Regions from separate parts of the Vibrio casei genome, predicted to be linked through region 1. Evidence: predicted binding sites of a transcription regulator. Region 1 holds the regulator's gene; each other region holds the start of a gene.
What was found. Region 1 encodes PurR, which represses purine synthesis genes. Its sites were predicted from a motif close to TNANGNAAACGTTTNCNTNA; they were not measured.
Positions count from the first base shown of each region.

Region 2: folD (bifunctional methylenetetrahydrofolate dehydrogenase/methenyltetrahydrofolate cyclohydrolase FolD) is a predicted target of PurR. The motif match lies at 2,731-2,750, and genes of this name have one in related genera.
Region 3: glyA (serine hydroxymethyltransferase) is a predicted target of PurR. The motif match lies at 1,826-1,845, and genes of this name have one in related genera.

Region 1 is NZ_AP018680.1:1,234,127-1,240,124, forward strand. Features, by position in the region: gene VCASEI_RS05955 (ABC transporter permease) at 1-858, opposite strand, end outside; gene VCASEI_RS05960 (ABC transporter substrate-binding protein) at 894-2,051, opposite strand; gene purR (HTH-type transcriptional repressor PurR) at 2,251-3,255, opposite strand; gene elyC (envelope biogenesis factor ElyC) at 3,484-4,284, opposite strand; gene cmoM (tRNA uridine 5-oxyacetic acid(34) methyltransferase CmoM) at 4,397-5,188, shown strand; gene mukF (chromosome partition protein MukF) at 5,246-5,998, shown strand, end outside.
Region 2 is NZ_AP018680.1:1,816,496-1,822,493, forward strand. Features, by position in the region: gene VCASEI_RS08565 (LysR family transcriptional regulator) at 42-929, opposite strand; gene VCASEI_RS08570 (adenylosuccinate synthase) at 1,063-2,319, shown strand; tRNA gene VCASEI_RS08575 (tRNA-Arg) at 2,540-2,616, opposite strand; gene folD (bifunctional methylenetetrahydrofolate dehydrogenase/methenyltetrahydrofolate cyclohydrolase FolD) at 2,830-3,684, shown strand; gene VCASEI_RS08585 (efflux RND transporter permease subunit) at 3,785-5,998, opposite strand, start outside.
Region 3 is NZ_AP018680.1:703,878-709,875, reverse strand. Features, by position in the region: gene VCASEI_RS03455 (TatD family hydrolase) at 1-105, opposite strand, end outside; gene VCASEI_RS03450 (DUF5363 family protein) at 105-281, opposite strand; gene glyA (serine hydroxymethyltransferase) at 468-1,718, opposite strand; gene VCASEI_RS03440 (YitT family protein) at 2,117-2,719, shown strand; gene VCASEI_RS03435 (MliC family protein) at 2,810-3,202, opposite strand; gene VCASEI_RS03430 (ABC transporter ATP-binding protein) at 3,261-4,259, opposite strand; gene VCASEI_RS03425 (ABC transporter ATP-binding protein) at 4,259-5,296, opposite strand; gene VCASEI_RS03420 (extracellular solute-binding protein) at 5,348-5,998, opposite strand, start outside.

The DNA.
Region 1 (5,998 bases):
AGAGAGCATCCAAGAACGGTAAAAACCTAAGAAAGTTCGTTCCAGCATCCATATTAATGCAATCAGTAATGAACATAAAAAGAAGAGAACAAAAGCACCTGCAGCAGCGCGAGGAAGCTGGCTTAAGTCTGGTTCGTTAAACCATTGCCAAACTAATACAGAGAAAGTTGGTGGGTGAGTAGGGCCTAATATTAAGCTGACATCTACCACTGAGCCTGAGTAAGCGATAATAGCAAATAAAGGAAAGCGCATGTGTTTCCACCATTGGGGAAATAAAATTTTCCACCAAGATTGATGTAAAGAATAACCTAAACTTTGACTTACCTGTAACGTTTCAGAGACTTTAAGGTTATGTAAAATCGGCATGCTCATTAACAGTAAAAAAGGTGTTTCCTTAATTGCTAATGCAAAGGTTAAACCAATTCCAACGGTATCTTGTAATGAAAAAAAACCATCAAAAAGCGTGTGACTAAAAACCAAATGAATAAGGCGTGCAATCCAACCTGTATCGGAAAATAAAAATAGGAACCCAACCGCGAAAGCAACATGGGGTAAAGCGAGGAGTGGAGATAAAGATTTCTCAACCCTCACCCAGTGTCGAGTCCCCCAATAAGCTTGAATAATAGAAAATGTCATTATCGAAGCGAGTAAAGAACTCGAAATCGCAATAAATAGAGTTTGCTTGATGGAGTGCAGAACGCCCGGCCAGCTAAAAACAGAATAAAAGGCATCAAGGCTGATATTGAAAAGCCCAAGAGGCGGTATATAACCGAGCGCAGGGGCGATCATACCAAAAAAACCGGGTATAAGAGGGAATACTCCAATGAGTAACACGATTAAATAACTCAGCCGAAGCATCAAGCTTTTATCCATCGATGATGACTGATTAACATCTATCGGCTATAACGCTTAAGCCAAGCTTGTTCAAGTGCAGTTTGCCAACTAGGATGGGGTTCGGCAACTGAAGGAAAAAGCTTGGTATTTTTAGCGCTGCCAGTTAAGTAAGCGGTTTGTAAAATAGAGGGATCGCCCCAAATGTTAATATCCCCTTTTTTAGATTGAGCTTCTGGACTAAGTAAGAAATTAATTGCCACCATTGCCCCTTCTTTTGCATTAGCATTCCATGGAATAGCTAAGAAGTGAATATTGGATAAAGCGCCACTTTTCCAAGCGTATGTCGTCGTCGTTTTTGCTAATTTACCGCTGGCTTGCGCAGAAAACACTTCATTAGGGTTAAATGTTAGAGCAATATCGATTTGATTATCATCTAAAAGTTGAACAAGCTCTGGTTGGCTAGTCGGAAAATGTTTACCTTTTTGCCATGTTAAAGGCTGCAAAGCATCTAAGTAATCCCAAAGTGGCTGAGTCGTGCTGGTGAATGTTTTAGGATCAACGGGTTTGGCAAGCGCGGGATCATGATTGGTTAACTCGATTAATAATGCTTTTAAAAAACTGGTGCCATGAAATTGAGGTGGTTTTGGATAGGTAATTCGTCCAGGATGCGCTTTGGCATAAGTAAGTAAAGCAAGGGCGGACATAGGAGGCGATGGCAGCTTTTTTGTGTCATAGATATACACCAATTGGCCCACACCCCAAGGCGCTTCTAAGCCGTTGGTCGGCTCTGCAAAATCTGTCGTGACAGGGAGTGATTGATCAACTTTCTCCCAGTTCGGAAGAGCGTCGACAAAAGGCCCGAAGAGTAATTGGTTATGCTTCATGGATTTGAAATTTTCACCATTGATCCAGACGACATCGACACTGCCATTACTATTTTTATTCGCCGCTTTTTCGGCTAAAAGGCGGGTTGTGGTTTCCGCAATGTCACTGACTTTTACATGATGAAGTGTAATCCCATAGCGTTGCTTAACTTGCGAGCTTGCCCAGCGAAGATAATCATTAATTTCTTGGCTTCCTCCCCAGGCATTTAAATACACATCTTGTCCTTTCGCTTTTACTTCAATAGATTGCCAATCCGATAACGTGTCGGCGTGAGACATAAAAGGTAAAGTTGTGGAGAGTGTTAACGCACAGCTAAGCAAAAAATGTTTCATACAAATCCTATGTAATGGTACATGTTGTAATAGAAGACAGAACTAAAAGGAAAAAAATTTCATTATTTCTAATAAATTAGCGCCTTAAAAATGCCATCTATGAGGGTAAGAGCTATCCGGCTCAATGGGTATTTTAGTAAATAAAAACCAGCGACAGGCGCTGGTTTTATAGTTTAGTCATGCTTATTATTGTTGTCTGTTATTTTAATGTTTTTACCGTTGAACGTTCAAGAATTTCAGGAAACATTTCAAATACTTGCTTCGCATGGTCTTTATCTTTGATTCGTTCTAGAAGAATTTCGACAGCATTCTTACCTAAACGACGCTTAGGTTGGTGAATCGTGGTTAATGGTGGTGAAAAGTAAGCCGATAGATCAATGTTGTCATAACCAATGACGGAAATGTCTTCTGGAATATTGATTCCTTTTTCTTGTAATCGACTCATTAGGCCGAGCGCCATAATATCATTGAAACAGAAAACTGCCGTTGGTCTTTTTTCCATAGCCAGAATTTTATCCGCTGCGATGACCGCTGTATCACATTCAAAATTACCTTCTAATAACCATTCTTCAGGTAACGATAAATCTTCTTCAGCTAAAGCACGTTTACAACCGGCGATACGTTCTTTACATGCCATTTTCTCAAAATGACCACTTAAGCACGCAATATCGGTATGACCATGGTCGAGCAAATAGCGGGTTGCTAGGTAACCACCGGCTTCGGAGTTATCAACAATTTTATCGGCTTTCGATGTCTCAGGCCCCCAATCCATAACCACCTTGGGGATGTCTGGATGACCATCTAGCATTTCGCGTAGTTCTTCATCAAGATCGGAACACATTACCAATAATCCATCGACACGTTTTCCTGCAAGCATACGGATATAATCGCGTTGTTTGTCGACTAAACCACCGGTATTACACAAAATGAGAGTATAGCCTTGACGATAGCAATAGCTTTCTACGCCATCGACCACTTCTGCAAAGAATGGATTGGTTGATTGCGTAACTAACATCCCAATCGTGCTGGTGGTATTACATTTTAAGCTACGAGCCACCGCACTTGGGGCGTAATTAAGTTGTTTAACGGCCGCCATGACTTTTTCTTGCGTTGTTTCTGCAACAAAACGAGTCTTATTGATGACATGAGACACGGTTGTGGTTGAGACTCCAGCAATGCGTGCGACATCTTTAATTGTAGCCATAGTGAGTTTCCCTTGTGCGGATGTTACTGAATCTTGTAATAGAACAAGCGACTAAAAAGATAAAAGTCGCCTTTTATGAGCGACTTAGGATAATTTCATATTATTTAACCACTGATTTTAGTCTTAAAAGACAGTGCTGACAATCAAATGGCGTACTTTTATCGATGAAAGCAATCGTCGACGCCAACGATTGCTTTCTAGGTTTTAAGAAAGGAGATACTGAAACTATTATTCTAATGTAGTGGTCGGCTCTGTGGTTACCGGTTCAGTCACTAAAGTATTGCGAATAGAAAGCCACCAGCGACCAAGTTGTTCATGCCAGAATCGTTCGCTTTGTTCTAGATATTTAGCTTGAGGAGTGAAACGATCCCATGCTTCATTAATGTTATCAAAGGCGAGGTAATTGGTTGGTGCGGGAATGGGATCCAAACCGGCACTTTTAAATTCTGTCATTGCTCGTTGCATATGGCTTGCTGAAGTCACTAGAACGAGCCTCTTTGAACCAACAAATCCAACTGCTTGTCTTGCTTCTTCCCATGTATCTTTTGCGCTCTCTAATAAGACAATATCGGATTTTGTTACGCCGAGTGATACCGCAACCGTTGCCATCATGCGAGCATTACTGACAGAGGATCCTGCTGCGTAGCCTGATAAAATCAATTTGGCACCAGGGTACATACGTAAAATACGGATACCTTCAGTGAGCCGCATTAACCCTGTTCGTGAAAGCTCTGAGGTTGGGGGCATATCGTCATCCACGGTATGGCCGCTGCCAAGTACCATTACATAATCAATGGTACCGTCCACGGGAAGAAATGCTTTGTAGGTCCGCTCTGTCGCTTTTAATAATGGGGTAGTAACAGGTTGAAACGAAAAAAGGAAAATACCCATTAATGAAATAAACATAAACACACAACCTGTACCACGCTTATAGGTAAACATGATAAGAAAAAGGCCAATGAATCCAATGATCAATAAGGCCGGTAAGGGCATTAATAAAGATGACAATATTTTTTTTAGCTCAAACATTCTATATAGTCCGAAAATTCATCATTTAGTAAATAAAACGTAGTAATTGCTTTATTCCTGTATTTGCTGTGACAGAATACACGCAAAATTTAGTTATCTTAAACGAAAAGCGATGAAACAAGACCGAAATTTCGATGATATTGCGCATAAATTCGCCAAAAACATTTATGGTTCTGATAAAGGTGATATTCGTCAGACCATTGTTTGGCAAGATTTAAAGCAAGCACTCTTAATGTTTGATACTCAATCTTCCGCTTTGACGATATTAGATGCAGGTGGTGGTTTAGGTCAAATGTCTCAGAAGTTAGCACAATGTGGCCATCAAATTGTATTCTGCGATCTGTCTCGTGAAATGTTGGAACTTGCTAAGCAAGGTGTTGAGCAACAAGGGTTAAGTGACCAGTTTTGTTTTATCCATTCATCGATACAACATTTAGACCAAAAGTTTAATGAACCGGTTGATTTAGCCTTATTTCATGCCGTCATGGAATGGTTAGACGATCCACAAGCGGTTTTAAAATGTGTGTTAAATAAACTCAAGCCAGGCGGTATTGCTTCCGTGATGTTTTATAATCACCATGGCCTAGTTTTGAAGAATGTGACTTGTGGTAATATCCCACATGTTTTACAAGGAATGCCACACAGAAAACGGTTTAAATTACAACCTCAACAAGGTTTACTTCCTGATGATGTTTATCAATGGATAGAAAGGGAAGGCTTTCAAATCTGTGGGAAATCTGGTATTCGATGTTTCAACGACTACATTGGAAATCAGCAATACATGGGCGATTATGATGCCGACGACGTGATGGCGCTAGAACAACAATTATGTCGTACCGAACCTTATCTTTCGTTAGGTCGTTACATACATGTCTGGGCACAGAAGCCGCATACGAATATTTAAACTTATGCCTAAATAACGTCAGAGCATAAAGTCATTATAAAAGTAACAGGACGAATAATGAGTGAAATAACTCAATCCTTAGTTGAAGAACCAATAGTTGAAGAACCGATTGGTGAACAGCCAATTGATGAAGTGGTTAGCTGGGTTAAACAAAATAATTTCACCTTGAACCTCTCAAGTGAGCGTTTAGCCTTTTTGATTGCCGTTGCGGTATTAAGCAATGAAAAATTTGATGAAGAGCTTGGTGAAGGCGAATTACAAGACGCCTTTAAGATCGTTACTCGATTATTTGAAGATACCGGTGAAGCCTCCGTATTTCGTGCTAATAACGCGATTAATGAACTCGTTTCTCAGCGGCTTATCAGTCGTTTTGTTAGTGAGTTAAATGAAGGTGCAAGCATTTATCGCATGTCGCCTCTTGGCATTGCGATCACTGATTATTATGTACGTCACCGTGAATTCTCAAAGTTGAAATTATCTATTCAGCTTTCGATGGTGGCAGATGAAATGTCTAAAGCCGTTGAAGCCGCCCAGCAAGCCACCGATACATCACAATGGCAGAAACATGTTTATGGTGTATTGAAATATTCAGTAAGCGAAATTTTTGACCGAATCGATCTGAACCAAAGGGTGATGGACGATCAGCAAATTGAAATTAAAGAACAGATTGCTCAGTTACTAAATCAAGATTGGCGTGAAGCCATCAGTAGCTGTGAAAGCTTATTAACGGAAACTTCAAGTACTTTGAATGAGTTACAAGATACTTTGCAAGCTGCTGGTGATGAGCTGCAAACTCAGTTGCTTGATATA
Region 2 (5,998 bases), 580 kb from region 1:
CGGCCTATCATTTCATCGCGTTCAGGTTGGTTGTGCCAGGTTTATTGCCTGCGTGAAATCTCCTCATTAACCCAATGCAACAACTGCTTAGTCGCCTTAGATAACACCTGATTTTGCCGCACAATATAACCCAAACTAGTGCTAGGGAACTGCGGTAATTGGGTAACTTTTGTGGTTAAACTCGGCTTCGTATAAAGTGAGAATTCCGGCACAATCGCAACGCCAAACCCCGCTTCTGCCCAGTCTATCTGCGCATCCACACTGCCCACTTCCATAATCCGATATTTAGGTAAATTTAATGATGGTAACGCGCTATCCAGTAAGTCTCGGGTCCGGGTATCGTGCCCTAATAAAATCAATGTTGGTAGATCGGTCAGGGACGCATCATCGGTGTATTTTGCTTGTTGCCACAACTCTAAATCATTGCCTAATGCACACCATTTTACTTGCTGAAGCTCAGTGAAATGCAAAGGCTCACTTTCTTTTTGTGCGATCACAAATCCTAAATCCGCTTCCGCACTCTTTACCAAACTAGATGCTTGCGATGAAGTGGTATTAAGCAAAGAAAAATCAATCCCCGGAAATTCGGCTTTAAACAGCTGAAAAGGCTCAATAAGCAATAATCGAGAAATAATGTCACTCGCCGCAATGGTTAATGTGCCTTGGCTCAAATCATTAATCGCATTCAAATCCGACTGACAAACCTGCAATTCCCACAGTGCCTTTTTCGACGATACTAATAAACGTAACCCCGCTTGTGTTAAACAAAATGGATTGCGCTCGATCAATTTCACTCGGGTGTTTTTTTCAAGTTGTTTAATGTGCAGGCTAACATTAGGTTGCGTCATATGTAATGCATTGGCCGTTTTACCAAAATGCTTTAATTCAGCCAACGTCACAAATGTTTTTAACCAATGAATATCTAACATACCTTCACCTTAATGGAACCTCTCAACTCAAAATTTGATATGAAATACTTATCAAGATCATAATTATAATTAATTTCTCTTATTTAGATAGAGCGCCTACCATGTTTATTCAAATCAATTTGGAGATGAAATTATGCCGTCTATTGTGGTTGTAGGTGCAAACTGGGGTGACGAAGGTAAAGGCCGTATCGTTGATTTTTTAGCCGAAGATGCTTCCGCTAGCATTCGCTTTCAAGGTGGTAATAACGCCGGCCATACTGTTGTAAACGACTTTGGCACCTTTAAATTACACCAACTGCCGAGTGGTATTTTCAATCCAAATTGTATTGCGGTACTTGGCCCAGGCATGGTGATAAGCCCCGCGGCATTAAGCGAAGAAATGGCTGAAGTTAAAGCCACTGGAGTTGATGTAAAATTATGCATTTCTGATCGCGCAACGCTGTGCCTTCCTTTACATGCACTTGAAGATACACTAGAAGAACAACGATTAGGTGATGCCGCTTACGGCTCAACGAGACAAGGTATTGCACCGGCGTATGGCGATCGCGTCATGAAGAAAGGCATTTTGGTTGGTTGGTTAAACCAGCCAGAAGTATTACAAGAGCGCATTCAATTCATGCTTGATTGGAAAATGCCTCAACTAAAAGCCCTCTACCCAAGCTGTGATTTTTCTCAAAGCGCAGAAGAGATGACCCAATGGCTATTAGATGTTACAGCCGCTTGGCGACCATTTATTTGTAATGTCACTGAACCTTTAAAAGCACTACAAAAACAAGATGCCAACCTATTATTTGAAGCCCAACTCGGTGCAGGCCGTGATTTGGTATATGGTGAATATCCATACACCACCTCTTCCAATGTAACTGCCGCTTATGCCGGTATTGGTAGTGGTTTACCAGCCCTGCGCCCAGAGCGTATTGTTGCTGTCGCGAAATCATTTAGCTCATCTGTGGGTACAGGCACTTTGGTCACCGCTATGGAAGAACAAGATAATTTCCGTGAAAGTGCCAATGAATATGGAGCAGTAACCGGTCGCCCACGTGACATGGGTTATTTCGATGCCGTTGCCACTCGTAACGGTGTGGAATTACAAGCGGCAACTGAGATTGCATTAACCAAAATCGACTGTTTATCTGGTATGAAAGATTTAAAAATCTGTGTCGCTTATGCCGGCGATCACAGTGAAAACCCGATTTGGCCACAAACCGCAGCACTAAGCCCTGTTTACGAAGACATGCAAGGCTGGGATGAAGACATCACCGGTTGCCGCACGTTTGATAGCCTTCCTATTGCAGCGCAACACTATGTTGAACGCATTGAAGTATTAATGGGCGTCCCTATTAGCATGGTTTCTGTTGGCCCAGAACGTGAGCAAATGATCATTCGTTAAAACCAAACCTACATACTGAATGGCTAAAAGCCCTCAAATACTTCATGACGTTATTTAAGGGCTTTTAATCAATACTAAAAATACAACGATGAAAAAGTCACGGCTTGTCCTATGCCTAAAATCTTCAATTCATGACAGAGAAGAGAAATTAAATAAATAAATAAATAAAAAACAAAAACCCCAGATAACTTATTAAGCTATCTGGGGTTTCTTTTGTATATGGTACGCCCTACAGGATTCGAACCTGTGACCACCTGCTTAGAAGGCAGGTGCTCTATCCAGCTGAGCTAAGGGCGCTTTAAGTGGGGAATTATACGAGATGAACGCGTTAGGTCAACGCCTTTATTCTATATAATGGTTTGATTGCTGAAAAAAAGCGCATTGTAATAAATAAGTTAGAAATTAAGTTGATGATGCAAACGTTTGCGGCATAGATATTGATCACGTTTTTTGCGACAATACGCCGCGTTGTCAACTGCTGCTAGTCTAATGAGGATAGTAAAGAAAACCATGACTGCTCAAATTATTGATGGAAAGTTAATATCTCAAACCGTTCGTTCGGAAGTTAAAGCTCGTGTCCAAGCTCGTGTTGAGGCTGGTTTACGTGCTCCCGGCCTTGCTGTCGTGTTAGTAGGAAGTGACCCAGCTTCTCAAGTTTATGTGGGGAGTAAGCGCCGCGCTTGTGAAGAGGTTGGGTTTATTTCAAAGTCATTTGATTTGCCCACGACAACAACCGAAGCTGAATTGCTAGAAATTGTTGAGCAGCTTAACAGTGATCCTGAAATCGATGGTATTTTAGTTCAACTCCCCCTGCCTGCGGGTATTGATAGCACGAAGGTATTAGAAAATATCCATCCTGAAAAAGATGTTGATGGATTTCATCCGTATAATGTCGGTCGCTTATGCCAACGTATGCCAAAACTTCGTTCTTGTACTCCTAAAGGTATTATCACCTTGTTAGAGCGTTATAATGTTGATTGTTATGGTAAGCATGCTGTGATTGTTGGTGCCTCTAATATTGTGGGGCGCCCAATGACATTAGAGCTGCTACTTGCTGGTTGCACCACCACCACTTGTCATCGATTCACTAAGGATTTGGAAGGCCATGTTCGCCAAGCCGATATATTAGTCGTTGCCGTTGGTAAACCGAATTTTATTCCTGGTGCTTGGATTAAAGAAGGCGCTATTGTGATCGATGTGGGCATTAACCGCATGGAAGATGGAAAGCTCATTGGTGATGTGGAATACGACGTTGCAAAATTAAAAGCAAGCCATATTACTCCTGTACCCGGTGGCGTTGGTCCTATGACAGTGGCAAGCTTGATCGAAAACACCATGCTCGCTTGTGAGAAGTTTTCAAAGTAATCTTTCGAATTTAAAGCATAAAACAAACCCCTTGCTAAGTTAAAGTGATTAGCAAGGGGTTTTTTATTTAGCACGGCTTACGTATTTTTATTCTAACGTTTTATCTTTGTCTTGTACTGGCTGCTTCTTCTGGTTCTTCCCTTTTCTTACCGAAAATTTTCATGACCCCTACATAGAATAAAGGGACAAAGAATATGGCCAAGAAAGTCGCTGTGAACATCCCACCAATAACCGAAGTACCAATAGCATGGCGAGAATTAGCACCAGCACCAGTACTGGTTGCCAACGGCAATACGCCAAGAATAAAGGCCAAAGAGGTCATCAAGATCGGGCGTAAACGCATACGACATGCTTCCATCGTAGCTTCGACTAACCCCATACCTTTGTCATAAAGGTCTTTAGCAAACTCGACGATTAGGATGGCGTTCTTAGCCGATAACCCTATGGTGGTTAATAGACCTACCTGTAAGTACACATCGTTTTCTAACCCACGCATCATCGTCGCCGCAAGCGCACCTAATACACCTAACGGAACGACCAAAATAACCGCCATGGGCACTGACCAACTTTCATATAAAGCCGCTAGACTCAAGAAAACCACAATCATGGATATCGCATAGAGTATCGGTGCTTGTGAACCTGACATCCGCTCTTGATACGACATTCCGGTCCAACTAACGGCAACACCATCTGGTAAGGTTTTAGCTATCTCTTCAATAGCATCCATAGCATCTCCGGTGCTGTAACCCGCTTTGGCTTCACCTAAAATTTCAATGGCAGAGTTACCATTATAACGTTGTAAGTTAGGCGAGCTGGTTCCCCAATGCGTGTGACTAAAGGCATTAAATGGCACCATCTTGTCTTCATTATTACGCACATACCAATTATCCAGATCATCTGGTGTCATACGATAAGGCGCATCGGCTTGAATGTACACACGCTTAACTCTGCCTCTATCTATAAAGTCATTCACATAAGATGAACCCCATGCGATAGATAATGTTTTATTAATATCATCAATGCTGACACTTAAGGCTTTGGCTTTCTCATAATCCAGATCAATATAAAATTGAGCAGTATCTTCTAATCCATTTGGGCGCACTTTTTGTAACACTGGGCTTTGTGCGGCTTTTTGAAGCAACATATTACGTGCTTCCATCAATTTATCGTGCCCCATTCCTGAGCGATCTTCTAAATAGAAATCAAAACCGGTTGCTTGCCCTAGTTCGCGTATGGCGGGTGGGTTAATCGCAAATATAACGCCATCTTTATTTTGGCTAAAATGCTTCATTGCTCGGCCAATAATCGCGTTCACATCTTGTGATGGGTCGGTACGCTCAGACCAGTCTTTTAAGCTAACAAACCCCATACCCGCATTTTGTGCTTGACCGACAAAACTAAAGCCACTCACTTGGAAGAATGCTTCAACATTCTCTTTTTCTTCCGTAGCAAAGTATTCTCTCACCTCGCCCAAGACTTTTTCCGTACGCTCTAAGGTCGCACCAGAAGGGAGCTGCACCATGACCATAAAGTTACCTTGGTCTTCATCTGGCAGAAAGCTCGCAGGAATTGACGTAAACATCCACCCCATCAACGGCAATAACGCAAGGTAGATAATAAACATACGTTTAGGGCGCTTTAAAATGCCACCGACTCCGGATGTGTATTTCTCACTTGAACGGTTAAATTTGCGGTTAAACCAACCAAAGAAGCCCGTTGTTTTTTCGCCATGGCTTGGCTTTAACATTGTGGCACAAAGGGCAGGTGTGAAGATCATAGCAACAATAACCGACAATACCATTGAGGCAACAATGGTCAACGAGAACTGACGATAAATTGCCCCTGTAGAGCCGCTCATGAATGCCATAGGAATGAATACTGCAGAAAGCACCATCGCCACGCCGACTAATGCACCGGATATTTCTCCCATTGCTTTACGTGTCGCTTCTAATGGGGGCAGCTTTTCTTCGGCCATTACCCTTTCCACGTTTTCCACCACAACGATGGCATCGTCCACCAGCAAACCGATGGCAAGTACCATACCAAACATCGTTAAGGTGTTAACACTAAATCCCAATGCAGACATAACACCAAAAGCGCCAAGCAATACCACAGGAACCGCAATGGTAGGAATAAGTGTCGCACGCAAATTTTGTAAGAATAGATACATCACCAAGAAAACCAAGACAATGGCTTCAATTAAAGTATGCACAACCTCTTCAATAGACAATGTCACAAAAGGAATAGTGTCCATGGCTTTTTCCATCACGAGCCCGTGTGGCATAGATTTCGCCAATTCTGCTAACTTTTCATC
Region 3 (5,998 bases), 530 kb from region 1:
CACACCCGCTTTTTGTGCACTCGCAAGCTCTTTTTGTGTGTCATTAAAGGGAGAGAAATCAAAGTGACAATGCGTATCAACCAATGATAATGAAGAACCATTCATTAAGCTTGGAGGCTTTTTTTAGGATCTTTCTTTTCGTCTACTTGTTCATATTTCGCTTGACCATGTGCAGGGTCAACCTTATGAACGCAGCAACTACGTTTGTATTCCGGTGTTAACCCGAGCTCCTCGCACCAACGATCATAACGAGCTATCCAATGCTTAATCCAAGTAAACAACATAAGCGATCCTTTTTATTCTTGATGTCTATTTAGTATAACCAAAGCAATAAAAACTGCAGCTTCAAATACTAAGGGTATAAAAAACCCCAATGATGAGCAAACCATTGGGGCTTCATATTTCTACACTGCTATTTCAGTACCAGTATCCCAGTGAAAATTGTGCAGTGACGACTCTCAAACCAATTATGCGTAAACAGGCTTGCGCTTACAGATATCTAATACTTTAGCCTTAGTCGCTTCAATCACAGACTCATCACCCATGTTGTCTAGAATGTCACACATCCAGCCAGCAAGATTTTTCGCGTCGTCTTCCGTAAAACCACGACGAGTAATTGATGGCGAACCTACACGAATACCAGATGTTACGAATGGGCTACGTGGATCGTTCGGTACTGAGTTTTTATTTACCGTGATGTTGGCAGAACCTAATGCAGCATCCGCTTCTTTACCTGTAATGTCTTTGTCGATTAAATCGACAAGGAACAAATGATTTTCAGTCGAACCAGAAACAATGTTGTAGCCGCGAGCAATAAACTCAGCAACCATTGCTTTTGCATTTAATACAACTCGAGATTGGTAAGCTTTAAACTCTGGCTCTAATGCCTCTTTGAACGCCACCGCTTTTGCTGCGATAACATGCATTAGAGGACCACCTTGACCACCAGGGAAGACAGCAGAGTTCAGTTTCTTGTACAGATCTTCACCTGCATTTGAAAGAATCAAACCGCCACGAGGACCAGCAAGGGTTTTATGCGTTGTAGTCGTGACAACGTGGGCATGTGGAACTGGATTTGGATATTCGCCTGCGGCAATCAAACCTGCAACGTGCGCCATATCAACAAAGAAATAAGCACCCACTTTATCTGCGATTTCACGCATACGCGCCCAATCACATACTTGAGAATACGCAGAAAAACCACCAATGATCATTTTCGGCTTATGCTCGATAGCAAGAGCCTCCATTTCTTCATAGTTGATTTGACCCGCTTCATCAATACCGTAAGGAATGATGTTATAAAGCTTACCAGAAAAGTTGACAGGAGAACCGTGAGTCAAGTGACCACCGTGTGCAAGGCTCATACCTAAAACAGTATCACCCGCATTTAATAGCGCCATATAAACCGCGTTGTTTGCTTGAGAACCAGAGTGAGGTTGCACGTTCGCATACTCTGCACCAAATAATTCACAAGCACGCTCAATCGCTAATGTTTCGACTTTATCAACAAACTCACAACCACCGTAGTAACGCTTACCAGGGTAACCTTCCGCGTATTTGTTCGTAAGTTGAGAACCTTGTGCTTCCATTACACGTGGGCTTGTGTAGTTTTCTGAAGCGATAAGCTCAATATGCTCTTCTTGACGAAGTGTTTCTTCTTGAATAGCGGTAAATAACGCCGCATCATAATCCGCAATGTTCATGTCACGCTTAAGCATTTGTATCTCCTGACTCAGATAGGCTGAAAGTTCTCAAAAATTGATACATGAGCGAAAACTCATATTCATATAAAAAGATTAATTTCTACAAAAAGCAGCAACCCACCAAACGCAAACGTTTTCGTCACCGCAATAAGATGGCGCTATTCTACCTAATTTGATCCATATCAGAAAGTATCAATACGAAATTTCTACACGCAAAAAGCACATAGCCAAAGTGAAGAAACTTAATAGTGATGGAATATCACACAATATAAGTATAAAAAAGCGCTTTCGACTTTACATTTATGTAAAATTTAAAATACACGAACTTAACATCAATTTATGTGCGGAACTTTCAAAAAAGAACATTCATTATTACTCTCTCATCAGTTATGGATAACTTGACTGTATAAATGATGGAAAAACACTCAAAAAAAGAAGATGGCATTGCACTTATCGTTGGCAGTTTTATGGTTGCCCTAGGCGTATTTTTTTTATCGTCAGCACAATTACTCACAGGAGGTACAGCAGGCTTAGCATTATTACTCAGTCAATTGAGCCTATTGTCTTTTGGAACGCTTTACTTTTTTATTAATTTACCCTTCTATGCCTTGGCTTGGCAGCGTTTTGGCCGACAGTTTGCGATGAATAGTTTACTCTCGGGAGCGCTCGTTTCCCTTTTTGCCGATAACTTACATTATGTGATCCAATTCAACCTCATTAACGATCTTTTTTGCGCTGTCGCAGGTGGGTTATTAATCGGCATAGGGATGTTGATTTTATTTCGTCATCGTTCCAGCTTAGGGGGCTTTAATGTCATGTGTTTATTAATTCAAGATAGAACAGGAATATCAGTAGGAAAAACACAGCTTATTTTGGATTGCAGCATCGTATTAGCTTCGCTGCTTTTTGTTTCTGGCTGGATCATTGCATTATCAATACTAGGCGCAATTATTTTGAATATTACTCTGACGATGAATCACAAACCGGCTCGATATACGGTAAGATACCAACCATAATCACGATTGTTTTATCCCCAAAATACTTATTCAAAAGCAATAAAAAGGCAGAAACATGGTTATCTACCCTTTTACTCTGCAATCTCAGCTTTATTTTACGGTAAAGCAATCGGTAAAGGTTTCGTTATTAAAGGTAATACTGGCTTGGTTACCTTTTCCCCAAAACATGTTCCTTTTATCTAAAGATTCATATTTAGAGCCAGAAGCCGACCTCACCCTCACCAATGGATAAGAACCTTCATGGGCAACTAATAGCGCTTGGTCATTCTTTGAAAACTCAATCAAAAATGGTTGTTCAAGTTTACCTTGAAGTTCACTTTCTGATTGATTGATTCGACACTTATATGCCACACTTGTCACTTCAATGCCATTAACCAATGTTGTCGTTTTGACTTCAGATTTAGGGCTCTCTTCAACAGTGGTACACCCCATCAAAGCAAATATTGATAAGCTGCCTGCCAATACGATTTTTAACGATTTCATCCAAATTCCTCAATTGTAAATATAATAATCTAACGATACCCAAGTAACCTCAATGAATTCAAGTGTAAAGAAAACAAGCTATTGATTGTTCTGATTGTGTCTTTTTTATTAAATCTGGTGATTGTTGTGTGCATGTTGCCATGACGTGTGGGCAGCGAGAAGCAAAGCGGCAACCCGGTGGAACATTAATGGGTGAGGGAATATCCCCTTTCAGTAAAATTCTTTCCCCAACCCCTAACTCTTTTAACCGTAATTGAGCATCCCGATATTTAGGGTGTGTAATAGGAATCGCTGACAACAATGATTGTGTATAAGGGTGTTTAGGTTGCTGGTAAATCGTTTGTGCATCGCCATATTCAACAATTTTGCCTAAATACATTACCGCAATATTATCGGAAACATGCCTAACTACGGATAAATCATGGGCAATAAAAATCAACGTTAAATTCATTTCTCTTTGCAATACGAGTAATAAATTCAAGATTTGTGCTTGAACAGAAACGTCCAAAGCCGAAACTGATTCATCGCACACTACTAATTTAGGCTTAAGCGCAATCGCTCTTGCAATGCCAATTCTTTGTTTTTGTCCGCCAGAAAATTCATGAGGATAACGCTCAGCAGCATCTGGCGTTAAGCCAACTTTAATCAATAGTTCAGCCACCCACAGCTGCCTTTCTTCTTTTGTTCCCAAATTGTGAATGACAAACGGTTCTTTTAAGATCATTCCAACGGTATGGCGCGGATTGAGTGATTCGGTAGGGTCTTGAAATATCATTTGCATCTCTTGACGCAAAGAACGCATTTTCTGGCTATTAAGATCGCGAATGTTTTGCCCTTCAAAAAAAATATTGCCAGCGGTTGGTTCATATAAACGCAGCAAACTTCGACCTAAAGTGCTTTTACCACACCCCGATTCCCCAACAATACCAAGAGTCTCACCTTTATTAACACTTAATGAAATCCCATCAACCGCATGAACGGTGTACGATTTTTTAAATAGATCTTTACCGGAATAAAAATGCTGCTTTAAATTATCAATTCGTAATAATTCACTCATTATTTATTCTCTTTCATATTGCGTTGCTGACTTGTGCTGAGCTGTAGATTATCCCAGTAATGACAACTGATTAAATGATCGGTGTTTTTAGCAAATAAACGGGGAGATTGTTGGTGGCATTTTTTTTGCTGATAGAGGCAACGTGTTACAAACCGACAACCTATTGGCATGTCCGATAAGCTTGGCACCTTTCCTTCTATCGTCGGTAATAGTGACTTCGCAATCGAGTAAGAGCTTGGCATCGAAGCAAGTAACCCTTGAGTATAAGGATGGCTTGGGTGATCAAATAGCTCAAATACATCGGCTTGTTCCACAACTTTACCAGCATACATCACCACAACCTGATCACACATTTCAGCGACAACACCTAAGTCATGAGTAATGAAGACAATCGACATACCCTTTTCTTGTTGTAATGATTTCATTAAATCTAAAATTTGAGCTTGCACCGTCACATCTAATGCCGTCGTTGGCTCATCACAAATTAATACATCAGGCTCACACGCCAAAGCAATAGCAATCATCACCCGCTGACGCATTCCCCCTGAAAGTTGATGGGGAAAAGACAACATGCGCTCTTTTGCTGAAGGGATACCGACTTTTCCTAGCATTTCTAACGCTAATTGGTAACGTTGCTTCTTCTTTAGTTTGGGTTGATGAAGATGGTAAACTTCCATTAACTGTTTGCCAATGGTATGCACCGGATTAAGTGCGGTCATGGGGTCTTGGAAAATCATCGAAATATGATTACCACGCATGTGGTACATTTTTTCTGCTGGCAATTGAGTAAGATCATGTGTCTGAGTGGATTCATGGTATGCAATTACGCCAGAGACCACCTGTCCAAAAGGCTTTGGCAGCAAGCCCATTATCGACATTGCTGTCACGCTTTTCCCGCAACCAGACTCGCCAACCAATCCAACCGTTTTCCCTTTTGGCACATGAAAAGTCACACCATCAAGTACCCGGACGATACCGTCGTCGGTCAAAAAATCCGTGCACAGATCAGTTACCGTTAATACCGAATCCATTATCATTAATTTCCCATTACTCTTTTCGAATTCGACATGGGATAACTCTCCTTGTATCTACTTATATCGATCATCCACGATGGTCACCGCTTCAAAGGCTTTACCCGATTTCATGGCTGCTTTCGTTTCTTTTTTAACTTCTTCATCTATCCAAAAAGTGCTGAATGTCCCCATAAAGCCATTCGAACTAAATAACGATTCCGTTTGTTTGGTCGCCATCTCTTTTGGTAATTTCATCCAACGCCAATAACCTTCGCGGGCATAAGGCACCATATAACCAGGGATAATCACTTTGGCATCGTTGATTAACGTTTGGATCTGGCGGGATAATTGATATTTTTTATTTAAATCAAATTCTGAACGATAACGATCAATCAACTCGTCGAGTTGTGAAGAAGAATAGTTAGTAAAATTATTCGTTTGAGGCTTATTCGCATTATCTGATGAGAAATACTGCCAGTAAACTGGAATTTTAGAATTACTCATATCATGAAATGATAGCTGATGTTTTTTCTCTAAAACGAACTTAAACATACTCGAACCATCGATCAAATTCAGCGTAATATCCAAGCCAGCAAGCTTCGCTTGTTCTCGTAAATACGCCACTCTTGCGGTATGTGTTGGTGTGGAATAGGTAATGGCGAAACTTAAACGCTGGCCTTTGTTATTCTCACGGATACCGTCAGCACCAATGTGAGTAAATCCGGC